DNA from 2 places in the Rhizobium sp. LjRoot30 genome. Region 1 is predicted to be linked to the other one. Evidence: riboswitches for the same ligand, from Rfam matches in the RefSeq annotation. Region 1 holds a riboswitch; the other holds the start of a gene.

Region 1 (6,329 bases):
CCGACACCCAGCGCAAATTGGTCAGCGCCAGCGCCAGCCGCCACATGGTGGCGAGAACGGCGGCAATGTCGAAATCGATGCGCTTGCGCTCGAACCCTTCGCCTTTTAGCACCGCGATGGCCGTCAGGTTTTCGTTGGTACGCATCAGCGAGGAGCGCAGCTCCGCTTCCTTCGAATATCGATTGGCATTCAACGTTACCAGCTTGCGGCCGACAACGGCGCTGAGCAGCGAGGCGGACGCCGCATAGATGATCGCCGCCCAGACCATGTAGCCGGGGATCGAAAACGTCTCGCCGCGATAGGTGAAGACGAAACCGCTCGACAGCTCCCAGAGAACGCCGACGAAACTCGCCAGCATGATGGTTGCCTGCACCAGCCCGATCGTCAGGCTGGTGGTCATTTCCGAAAGATGGCTGGCATCCTCATGCAGCCGCTGGTCGGGATTGACGCCGAGAATGCCCATGGTGGACAGGCGAAGCGCCCGTTTCGGTTTCAGCCACTGATCGACGAGGTCTCGCGTCAGCCCGTCGCGCATCTTCAGGCCGACAAGCTGGTTGAACCAGGTCTGCGCCACGTTGAGCAGCAGGAGCGCACTGGCGATGATGGCAAACTGCTTCAGCTGCGTGAAGAACGCATCGAGGTCGCGCCGCTGCAGGGCATCGTAGAACGGCACGTTCCAGCGGTTGAGCAGCACCTGCACATAGGCCGTGGCGAGGATGATCGCCAGCATGATCGCTGCCAGCAGCAGCAGCATGTTGCGAACCCTGGCGCCCCAGAGCGCCCGCATCATCATCGCAACCTGTGCTGAAAAACCGATCGCCGGTTCGGCGACATCATCGGCGGGCGCCGACACGGCAGGCTCGACCTGGGCCATGGATACCTTCTGGTGCAGAACGTCTGGTCTTCACATAAGCATGCATCTGGCACTTGTCGAACGACAGTTTGACGCGTTGCCGCCGGCCAAGGCTGCAACCGCCCTTGCGCTCGCCGGCCGGGCTACCTAGTTTGCGCAGGTCTTCGCTAAGGAAAAGTCAAATACCGATGCAGTTTCAGGGTACCGCCGAATACATTGCCGACAAGGATCTGATGATCGCCGTCAACGCCGCCATCCGCCTCGAACGGCCGCTTCTGGTGAAAGGCGAACCGGGCACCGGCAAGACCGAGCTCGCCCGCCAGATCGCCACGGCGCTCGGCCTCGACATCATCGAATGGAACGTCAAGTCGACCACCAAGGCGCAGCAGGGCCTGTATGAATACGACGCCGTGTCGCGGCTGCGCGACAGCCAGCTCGGCGACGAACGGGTCAACGACGTCAAGAACTACATCCGTCGCGGCAAGCTGTGGCAGGCCTTCGAAGCGGACAAAAAATGCGTGCTGTTGATCGACGAGATCGACAAGGCCGACATCGAGTTCCCCAACGACCTGCTGCAGGAACTCGACCGCATGGAATTCCATGTCTACGAAACCGGCGAGACCGTCGGCGCCCGCCACCGGCCGATCGTCATCATCACCTCCAACAACGAGAAGGAACTGCCGGATGCCTTCCTGCGCCGCTGCTTCTTCCACTATATCCGCTTTCCCGATGCCGATACGCTCGCTCGCATCGTCGAGGTGCATTACCCCGGTATCCGCCAGAACCTGCTGAAGGCGGCGCTGACGCAATTCTTCGAGATCCGCGACATGCAGGGCTTGAAGAAGAAACCCTCGACCTCGGAAGCGCTCGACTGGATCCGCCTGCTGGTTGCCGACGACATCGATCCCGCCGACCTCCGGGCGGATGCGAAGAATGCCCTGCCCCGCCTGCACGGCGCCTTGCTGAAAAACGAGCAGGACGTGCATCTGTTCGAGCGGCTGGCCTTCATGGCAAGGCGCGATTGACATCGTCCGATCAGAGTAAAAACGAGGATCGGCAAGATCACGCATCGAAAGCAATGAGTCTGAAACACGATCTATTGAACGGAGCGTGCTTCAAACCACTGCACGGGATTCGTGCAGGGAGATTGATTCTTAATCACTCTGGGATTATCTAGGGATCTGTGGTGATTTGGCCGGCCGGCTTGCAGCCACGTTAAACAACTTGCTAAAGGGCCGTGCGTCACGGACCGATAGCAATTTTTTTATGCCGCCGGTTTTTCGTTTTGGACGAGTGACAGCACATGCCTATCAAGATCCCCGATACCTTGCCCGCCTATGAAACCCTCGTGAACGAGGGCGTGCGGGTGATGACCGAGACCCTGGCCGGACGCCAGGACATCCGGCCGTTGCAGATCGGGCTCCTGAACCTCATGCCGAACAAGATCAAGACGGAGATCCAGATGGCGCGCTTGATCGGCGCGACACCGCTGCAGGTCGAGCTGTCCCTGGTGCGCATCGGCGGCCACAAGGCGAAAAACACCTCGGAAGACCATCTGCTTGCCTTCTACGAGACCTGGGAGGAGGTCAAGCACCGCAAGTTCGACGGCTTCATCATCACCGGCGCACCGGTGGAAACACTGCCCTACGAACAGGTGACCTACTGGAACGAGATGCAGCAGATCCTCGACTGGACGACGACCAACGTCCATTCGACACTCAATGTCTGCTGGGGCGCGATGGCCGCGGTCTACCATTTCCATGGCGTGCCGAAACACGAACTCAAGGAAAAGGCTTTTGGCGTCTATCGCCATCTCAACCTGAAGCCCTCGTCCGTCTATCTCAACGGTTTTTCCGACGATTTCGGCGTGCCGGTGTCACGCTGGACCGAGGTGCGCCGCGCCGACATCGAAAAGGCCGAAGGCCTGGAAATCCTGATGGAATCGAAAGAAATGGGCGTCTGCCTGCTGCATGAGAAGGCGGGCAAGCGGCTCTACATGTTCAATCACGTCGAATATGATTCGACCTCGCTGGCGGACGAATATTTCCGCGACATCAATGCCGGCGTGCCGATTAAGATGCCGCACGACTATTTCCCGCACAACGATCCGGACCTGCCGCCCTTGAACCGATGGCGCAGCCATGCGCATCTTTTCTTCGGCAACTGGATCAACGAGATCTACCAGACGACACCCTATGAAGTGTCGGAAATCGGCGCGGGAGGAAAAACACCATGAGCGGCAACCTTGAGATCAGACCCCTGCGCGCCGAGGACGAGACGGAGTGGCGCCGGCTCTGGACGGCCTATCTCGCCTTCTACGAAACGGTGCTGCCGGAAGAGATCTACCGCTCCACCTTCGCCCGGCTGCTGAGCGGCCAGCCGAACGAATATAACGGGCTCATCGCCGTGCTCGACGGCAAGCCGGTGGGGTTGGCGCATTACCTCTTCCACCGGTCCTGCTGGCATATCGACGATATCTGCTACCTGCAGGACCTCTACGCCGATCCGGATGTGCGCGGCACCGGCATCGGCCGGGCGCTGATCGAGGCGATCTATGAAAAGGCCACCGGTCGCGGCTCGAAGGAAGTCTACTGGATGACGCAGGAATTCAATGCCACCGCGCGGCGCCTCTATGATAGGCTGGCGGAAAAGACGCCCTTCCTGGTCTACCAGCGCAATTTCTAGGCCCCGATGTTCATTCCTTTCTTCCTCGATCTCAAGGCAGCAAAAATCCCGGTGACATTGCGGGAATTCTTGCTGCTCCTGGAAGGCATGCGGGAAGGGTTGGCGGATTTCGACATCGAGGCGTTCTATTTCCTGGCGCGGGCGGCGCTGGTGAAGGACGAACGGTTCATCGACCGTTTCGACCAGGTGTTCGCCAGCAGCTTCAAGGGACTGGAAGCCGTCGCTGGCAGCGAGGCCATCGAAGAAGCCGCCATTCCCGAAGAATGGCTGCGCAAGCTTGCGGAAAAATACCTGACGGACGACGAAAAGAAACTTGTCGAAAGCCTCGGCGGTTTCGACAAGCTGATGGAAACGCTGCAGCAGCGGCTGGCGGAGCAGAAGGGGCGGCATCAGGGCGGCTCGAAATGGATCGGCACCGCCGGCACTTCGCCCTTCGGCGCCTATGGCTACAATCCCGAAGGCGTGCGCATCGGCCAGGACGAATCCCGCCATCGTCGCGCCGCAAAGGTCTGGGACCGCCGCGAATTTCGCAATTTCGACGACAGCGTCGAACTCGGCACCCGCAATATCAAGGTGGCGTTGAAGCGGCTGCGCCGCTGGGTGCGCGCCGGCGCCGCCGACGAACTCGATCTCGGCGGCACGATCCGCGCCACCGCCGAACACGGCTATCTCGACGTGCAGACCCGGCCGGAGCGCCGCAACGCCGTCAAGCTTCTGATGTTCTTCGATGTCGGCGGCTCGATGGACGATCATATCCGCATCGTCGAGGAGCTGTTTTCCGCCGCCCGCGCCGAATTCCGGCACATGGATTATTTCTATTTCCACAATTGCCCCTACGAAGGCGTGTGGAAGGACAATCGCCGGCGGCGCGTCGATGTGACGCCGACCGAGGACATCATCCGCACCTTCGGGCCGGACCATCACGCCGTCTTCGTCGGCGATGCGGCGATGAGCCCTTACGAGATCACCCATGCCGGCGGTTCGGTCGAACACTGGAACAAGGAAAGCGGCGAAGTCTGGCTGTCGCGCCTGACCGGTCATTTCCGCCGGTCGATCTGGATCAACCCGGTGCGCGAGGATTATTGGGGATATACCTCGTCGATCGGCATGGTTCGACGGCTGTTTGCCGGACAGATGTATCCGTTGACGCTCGGCGGTCTGGAGCAGGCGACACGCGCGCTTTCGCGCTGATTGTCGGCAAAAATATTACTAATTGCGGTTTGCCGAAAACTGCAGCATTTTGCACTCGAATTCACAGGCAGACAGCAGGCGATCGCGACATGACGGATACAGGTTTTCAAAGAGAAGTTTTCGGAACCACGGCAGCCGGCGAGACCGTCTACCGGGTCACGATCAAGGGCGGCGGGCTGACGGCGAAGGTGATGACCTGGGGCTCCGTCATCCAGGATCTGCGCCTCGACGGCCATGCGCCGCCGCTGGTGCTGGGTTTTGAGGATTTCGCCAGCTATCCGCAATATTCCTCCTATTTCGGCGCCACGCCCGGCCGCTGCGCCAACCGCATCGATGGCGGCCGCTTCGTGCTCGACGGTGAAGAAATCCAGCTCGACCGCAACGAGAAGGGCATCAACCACCTGCACGGCGGCACCGGCAACATCGCCAAGCAGAACTGGACGATCGTCGACCAGGCCGCCGACCGCGTCGTGCTGCGCATCGTCGATGCGGCCGGCCGCGCCGGTTATCCCGGCAATTGCGACATCACCGCCATCTATCACCTGCATGGCGACGGGGTTCTTTCGGTGACCTACGAGGCGACCACGGATGCGCCGGCACCGGTCAACCTGTGTCAGCACTCCTACTTCAACCTCGACGGCCGCGAAAACGCCCTCGACCACGACCTGATGATCGCCGCCGATCATTACCTGCCGACCACCGAAGCCCAGATCCCGACCGGCGAGCTTCGCTCTGTCGCCGGCACTCCTTTCGATTTCCGCGAGATGGGCCCGATGAAGCGGTTCGAGAACGGCGAACAGGTGCTGTTCGACCATAATTTCTGCCTGTCGCGCCAGCGCACGGCAAAACGCAGCGTCGCGCTGGCCCGTAGCATCAATTCCGGCGTTTCCATGGAAGTGCGCACCACCGAACCCGGCGTGCAGCTCTATGCCGGCTTCAAGCTCGACGTGCCGGTGCCCGGCCTGGAAGGTCGCCGCTACGGCGCCTTCGCCGGCTTCTGCATGGAAACGCAGGTCTGGCCGGATGCCGTCAACCACGCCGATTTCCCGAACGCCATCCTGCGCCCCGGCCAGACGCTGAAGCAGGAAACGGATTACGTTTTTAGCAAGAGCTGATTGCGAGGGTGACGCCTGCCTCCTTCTCCCCGTGGGGAGAAGGGTCCGCAGGACGCAGCGGGATGAGGGGGTGCCACACAGCAAAACCTCGCCGTTCCGTCCCCCCTCATCCGACCCTTCGGGCCACCTTCTCCCCACGGGGGAGAAGGGGAAACGGCTGGGTTCAGCCCGACGAACCACCGTCCTGCAGCTTCTTCTCGCGCTGGACATACAACGCCTCGAAACCGCCGATGAACGTCTCGAACAGCCGTGAAAAGGTTTCGATATCGGCCTGCGGCCAGTCGGCGACGATTTCGGCAACTGCGGCCAGTTTTACCGCGCGAATTTCTTCCAGCAGCTTCAGCCCGAGCGGAGTCAGGACCACGACGATACGCCGCGCATCCGCCTGAGACGCCTCACGGCGCAGCACGCCCCGTTCGACCATGTCGGCAACCACGCGGCTGGCGCGCGACGGATCGATGCGCATGCGCTCGGCAATCGTGCCG
Region 2 (6,329 bases), on a different contig from region 1:
AAGCATTGGTAAAGCTGAGGTCTATGCCTCCGATGTTGATCTCGACGATCTTCCTGATTTCGAACTGTTCGATGGGGCCGGCCATTGGGTGTCCTCTGACGCGCTGTGGCCACGGCGAAGCCAACGCGCACCAAGACACCGCCACAGCGTTGCCGGGCGTAGGTGGATCGCGGGCCAGTGATTTCTACGGGAAGGGTGACGTTGCGCATTCGGGCGGCCTCTGATCTCGTCAACGAGATTTTGGGGCCGTCCCCGGAATGACTCATGGCGCAGGTCGTCCTGCGCGCTGGCTTGATAGCCGTCTCCTCGCCCAATTGCAACGGCATACTGTGACCGGCTTGAACACTGAAGATTAAGGGACGGCCAGCGTGATCTCGCGGCAGCAACGTGACGTCAATCGGTCGCCCGACCCCGTTCTATAGATAACGGCAGTCGCGTCCTGACGCCCTTGTGACAGTTTGGAGAACGAACGTCCAATGCAAATTTATGCCGGGCGGCAGGCACTCCCCTGTTCATGGCGCCTCGCCCGACTTCATGCCGTGTCGATCAATAGATGCCGATCTTGTCGGGATCGAAATTGACGGCCTTCAGTTCCTTGCGAAGACGGGATACCTGGCCGGCGAATTTGCCGTTGGGCTGATAGTTGCCATCCTTTTCATAGCCGCAGCCGCCATCGAATCCCTGGCTTCTGTCGCCGAGCATGCCGACGACCTGCATCAACGGCTTGTCGAAGAGCGTGCCGCCCACTTTGGTGTCACCGACCTTTTGCTTCAGCGCTCCGAAAAAACCACCGATACCGCCGCCGTGGTTGGCTCTTTTTTCGGCGAAATTCCGGCCAACGGCCCTGATTGCGCTGTTGGTACTATCATTGACGGACTGCGTCATCGCATCTGAAATATTGACCACGCCCAGATAGGCGTTCGCCTCCAATTCAGCAGGGATGCCGCCGTTGATGAACCAATTGTTGAGAAATTCAGCCTGCCGTTTCAACCGGCTCTCCCGGTAAGCCTCCACGAGGAGGAAGAACACAGCCTGGTCCTGGATATATTTTTGCGTGCAATAACAATAGAAGGTGTGACGTCGGCTGGGCGTGTTGGTAAAACTGCGAAATTCGTCAATGCCGGCCAATAGATACGCTCCAAAACAATTATTAACGATTGCAGTTTTCTGGCGTCCAGAAACTAACAAACCGTTAAAAAATGGAGCATTTTCCCAAGCGTTCGGGTGTGTCGGTGAGACCCCGAAACGCAAAGGTGAAGACCGCGTTTCGCCGGGAAGCTGGAGCGGGTGAAGGGAATCGAACCCTCGTATTCAGCTTGGGAAGCTGCTGCTCTACCATTGAGCTACACCCGCGGCAGGGCACTTTTCCAACAGTTCCGGAAAGCTGTCAAGCGCCGGGAAAAACCGGCATGTTTCTCGCGAGACAGCCCGATGGCGGCAATCGTGGTGAGATCGTCTCAGAGACAAGGATCGGAGAAGAGATCGATGCCTACCATGCTGCAACGCCTTGGATCCTGCACCGTCGGTTATCTTTGGGCAGCCTTCATGGCTGCCATCGCCCTGACGATCCTGCGCGCGGCCAGCGATGTTTCGACCGGAACCATGAGCCCTGCGGACGTGGCGCTCGCGGTACCCTATTTCGCGGCAGTGATGACGGCGACGATTGCCGTTGCGGCATTCGTGCCGGCTGTTATTGCCATAATCATCGGTGAAGTGTTTTTCAGCCTGCGCGCGCCGGTTCGGCTTGGCTACACGCTCATTGCCGGCATGGCTGTCGGTTTTTTCCTAGCCATGAAGCCTGAGTTGCCGATCTGGTCGGCGCTCACCATGATCGACGCGGAAGCGCTCTTTCGCATCGCAAGTGGCGGGATCGGCGGGGTGGCCTTTTACCACTTCAGCAAACAACCGGCAAAAAGCGGCATCCAGCCGATTTGAGCGGGGAACGACTGACGCCTGTTGCCGGCGTCGACATTATGGCAGGCGGAAATGTTTGGAGAGTTTCAAGCCCTGCGCCTGATAGTTGGAACCAAGCCCCGTGCCGTAAAGCCCTTGCGGACGCTCCAGCATGTGTTCGTAGACGAGTCGACCGACGATCTGGGCGTGTTCCAGGATAAACGGCACCTCGTGGCTACGCACTTCCAGCACGGCTTTTGCCCCGGCGCCGCCGGCATCGGCATGGCCGAAACCGGGATCGAAGAAGCCGGCGTAGTGGACGCGGAATTCGCCAACCAGCGTATCGTAAGGCGTCATTTCCGCGGCGTAGAGCGGCGGCACATGCACGGCCTCGCGCGACACGAGGATGTAGAACTCATCCGGATCGAGGATCAGTTCGGCGCGCCCGCGGCTATACAGCGGCTCCCAGAAATCGAGGACGTCGTGCGCCGACTTGGCGTCGACGTCGATGACCGCTGTGTGGTGCTTGCCGCGATATCCGATCAGGCCGTCCGGGCCGGTGCCCTTGAGGTCGATCGATACGGCGATGCCGCCGTTGGACACGTTCGGCGCCTCGCTGGCAACAAGGGTTTCATTGTCGTGAAGCGACAGGAGATCGGCGTCGTTCAGCAGCGCGTGGCCGATACGGAAGCGGATCTGCGACAGACGCGAGCCGCGGCGCACGACGATCGGAAAGGTGCGCGGCGAGATTTCGAGGTAGAGCGGGCCGTTGTAGCCGGCCGGGATCTTGTCGAATTCCTGCGCCCGGTCGGTCATCACCCGGGTGAAGATGTCGAGCCGGCCGGTCGAGCTTTTCGGGTTGGCCGAGGCGGACATGTCCGTCGGCAAGTCGAGGCTTTCCATCAGCGGCACGATGTAGACGCAACCGGTTTCGAGCACGGCGCCATCGGCAAGGTCGATCTCGTGCAGCTTCAGTCGCGTGAGCTTGTCGGCGACGAGGTGGCCCGGCCCCGGCATGAAGCTGGCGCGAACGCGGTAGGCTTTCGAACCCAGCCGAAGATCGAGGCTTGCCGGCTGCACCTGGTCGACATCGAGCGCTGCCTCGCTCTTCAGCCGGCCGGCCGCAAAAAGCGCCCGGATGGCGCCATCCGCCAGAATGCCTGTCTTTCTCGTCATTGCCTCTTTCCTTTTGGCGCCGACAAAATCAAACTCGAGGAATTGACGCAAGCCGGGATCGGCAGTATTCAGAGCTTTATCCCGTGGTGATTTGGCCGGTCGGCTTGCAGCCACGTTAAACAAGTGGCTAAAAGGACCGGGTGCAAAACCGGTTCGCTTTCGCGACCGGTTTTTTTGTTTTGGAAAGTGATGACGGCATGAGCAACAAATGGCGCCCGGCAACACAACTCGTCCACGGCGGCACACAGCGCTCCCAGCACGGTGAGACGTCGGAAGCAATCTTCCTGACCCAGGGCTTCGTCTACGACACCGCCGAAGCGGCCGAAGCCCGCTTCAAGGGCGAGACGGACGGCTTCATCTACGCGCGTTACGGCAGCCCGACGAACGACATGTTCGAGAAGCGCATGTGCGCGCTGGAAGGCGCCGAAGATGCGCGCGCGACGGCCTCCGGCATGGCTGCGGTTTCATCCGCCATCCTCTGCCAGGTGAAGGCCGGCGACCATATCGTTGCCGCCCGCGCCCTGTTCGGCTCCTGCCGCTGGGTGGTCGATACGCTGGCGCCAAAATACGGCATCGAATGCACGCTGGTGGACGGCCGCGACCTCGCCAACTGGGAAAAGGCGATCCGCCCGAACACCAAGGTGTTCTTCCTGGAAAGCCCGACCAACCCGACGCTTGAGGTCATCGACATCGCCGGCGTTGCCAAACTTGCCAACCAGGTCGGCGCCAAGCTTGTCGTCGACAACGTCTTTGCCACGCCGCTCTTCCAGAAGCCGCTGGAGCTTGGCGCGCATGTGGTGATCTATTCCGCCACCAAGCACATCGACGGCCAGGGCCGCTGCCTGGGCGGCATCGTTCTGTCCGACAAGCAGTGGATCGACGAGAACCTGCACGACTATTTCCGCCACACCGGCCCGGCCATGTCGCCGTTCAACGCCTGGACGCTGCTGAAGGGGCTTGAAACCCTGCCGCTGCGCGTCAAGCAGCAGACGGAGAGTGCCGCACGGATCGCCGATTTCCTGGCGGACCACAAGGAAATCGCCAAGGTCATCTATCCCGGCCGCAAGGACCACCCGCAGGCGGATATCATCGCCAAGCAGATGAGTGGCGGCTCGACGCTGGTGGCGATCGAACTGAAGGGCGGCAAGGAAGCGGCCTTCCAGCTGCAGAATGCCCTGCAGGTGGTGAAGATCTCCAACAATCTCGGCGACGCCAAGAGCCTGATCACCCATCCGGCGACGACGACGCACAAGAACCTGACGGACGAGGCACGCGCCGAACTCGGCATCTCCGCCGGGACGGTCCGGCTGTCCGCCGGCATCGAGGATACCGACGACCTGCTCGCCGATTTCGAGCAGGCGCTGTCGCGCGTTTCGGCCTGAGCCGGAGCCGCACAGAGCGGCTGGATTCGCCATAAAACCGCATGCGCCGGCATCCCGCCGGCGCATCGGCGATGCGATATATCTACCAATATTAACCTTTACCGGCCATAATGGCGCCGAAGTGGTTCAAAACAATACGAGAATGGCGTAAAACCATTTTCGTAGCCGTCGCACTGACGGCAAGACATCGCAGACGCGTATTGAGTAAAGGTGTGGGCATGTATCGCGCCCTGACAAGGGACATAGAGGTGGTTGTCGAACCATTCTATCTGGAGGAGCAATCCGATCCGGAGGATAGCCGCTATGTCTGGGCGTATCGCATCGTCATTTCCAACCACTCGAAAGACAGCGTCCGGCTGCTGAACCGCTACTGGCACATCACCGACCAGAACGGCCAGGTCGACGAGGTCAGCGGCCCCGGCGTCGTCGGCGAACAGCCGCGCCTGGAACCCGGCGATACCTACGAATATTCCTCCGGCTGCCCGCTCGACACGCCGTCAGGCATGATGTTCGGTCGCTACCAGATGGAAACCGACGACGGCGAACTCTTCGACGTCACCATTCCGGCATTTTCCCTGGATTCCCCCGGCCTGGCACGGACGTTGAACTGACCGCGAGATATCCGCGCGCACCTGCCGCCTGAAAGCGGCCTTCATTCGGCAAAGAGCTGGGCAGGCATCGGCCAATCCAGACGATTGGCCGATCGAAGTGCAATGGCGAAACCGTTACAGGGAAAATTCCGTCGGCTCGTAGTGGTAGGTGGTCGAGCAGAATTCGCAGGAAACGGAAATCCGTCCATCCTCGATGCTGCCTTCGATCTCTTCGGCGGAGAGGCCCTGCAGCACGCCCTTGATGCGATCCCGCGAACAACTGCAGCGGTCATGCACGGCCTGCGGCTCGTGCACGCGGACCCCGCGCTCGTGGAAGAGGCGATAGAGCAGCCGTTCGCTGCCGACCTGCGGGTCGGTCAGTTCATAGGCGCCGATCGTCTCCACCAGCACTAGCGCTTCGGCCCACAGGTCGTCCTCGACCCCGCCGGGATGCGACGTGTCGCCGTCACCACCGTGCAGGTCGAGCTGGCGCATGCGCTCCGGAGCCTGCGGCAGGAACTGCGCGATCAATCCGCCGGCACGCCAGTGATGATGCGACTTACCATCAGCATCCCGCTCGTAGAGTTCCGCAACACCAAGGCGGACACGGGTCGGGATCTGCTCCGACTGGCGGAAGTAGACGCCGGCGATCTCTTCGAGGCTGGAGCCGTCCAGCGGCACGATGCCCTGGTAGGGCTGCGTGAAACCGCCTTGATCGATGGTGAAGGCAAGGATGCCCGTTCCGAGCAGCTGCTGCGGCTCGGTGCGTCCGGCGGCAACCGCCTCCTGCAGCGCCGCTTCGTCGAAACGGGCGTAGGCGCGCACGCTCTCGGGCGTCCTGAAATCGACGACGAGCAAATCCACCGGTCCGTCGCCCTTGGTCTGCACCGTGAACTTGCCCTCGAACTTCAGCGAAGTGCCGATCAGCACCGTCAGCACAATCGTTTCGGCAAGCAGCTTGGCAACCGGCAGTGGATAGTCGTGACGGGCGAGGATCGTATCGAGAATGGGGCCGAGTTGGACCGCGCGGCCGCGCACGTCGAGGCCTTCCACCTGGAAGGGCACAACGCGGTCGTCTCCGGCGAAACCGAATTCGCCCAGTTCGGTAGCAGATACTGCCATGATGAATACTCCTTACACGGCGGTCGTGACCGCCGGATGAAGTCTGCTGGAGCAATTCCAGGAGAAGCGCGGAACGGTTTTCCGTCCGGAATTGCGTGAAACAAAAAGATGGGGCTTTGCCGGAAAACCTTTGTTCGCCGGCAATGCCCTAAGTGGTATCGTTGCG

What was found. A riboswitch is a leader RNA that binds a small molecule or an ion and turns the genes downstream of it on or off. The one in region 1 is predicted to bind S-adenosylmethionine.
Region 2: another riboswitch for S-adenosylmethionine. It lies ahead of ACSQ3I_RS02210 (O-succinylhomoserine sulfhydrylase); the one in region 1 lies ahead of metA (homoserine O-acetyltransferase MetA).

Annotation. Positions count from the first base shown of each region.
Region 1 is NZ_CAXUSG020000003.1:245,526-251,854, forward strand. It holds gene ACSQ3I_RS08870 (ABC transporter ATP-binding protein/permease) at 1-874, opposite strand, end outside; gene ACSQ3I_RS08875 (AAA family ATPase) at 1,042-1,878, shown strand; SAM riboswitch at 2,027-2,104, shown strand; gene metA (homoserine O-acetyltransferase MetA) at 2,157-3,089, shown strand; gene ACSQ3I_RS08885 (N-acetyltransferase family protein) at 3,086-3,538, shown strand; gene ACSQ3I_RS08890 (vWA domain-containing protein) at 3,545-4,729, shown strand; gene ACSQ3I_RS08895 (aldose epimerase family protein) at 4,819-5,844, shown strand; gene ACSQ3I_RS08900 (MarR family winged helix-turn-helix transcriptional regulator) at 6,008-6,329, opposite strand, start outside.
Region 2 is NZ_CAXUSG020000001.1:435,956-442,284, reverse strand. It holds gene ACSQ3I_RS02235 (F0F1 ATP synthase subunit A) at 1-85, opposite strand, end outside; gene ACSQ3I_RS02230 (hypothetical protein) at 547-1,128, opposite strand; tRNA gene ACSQ3I_RS02225 (tRNA-Gly) at 1,280-1,353, opposite strand; gene ACSQ3I_RS02220 (hypothetical protein) at 1,486-1,935, shown strand; gene ACSQ3I_RS02215 (2'-deoxycytidine 5'-triphosphate deaminase) at 1,972-3,069, opposite strand; SAM riboswitch at 3,143-3,221, shown strand; gene ACSQ3I_RS02210 (O-succinylhomoserine sulfhydrylase) at 3,267-4,451, shown strand; gene apaG (Co2+/Mg2+ efflux protein ApaG) at 4,670-5,062, shown strand; gene ACSQ3I_RS02200 (Hsp33 family molecular chaperone) at 5,177-6,163, opposite strand.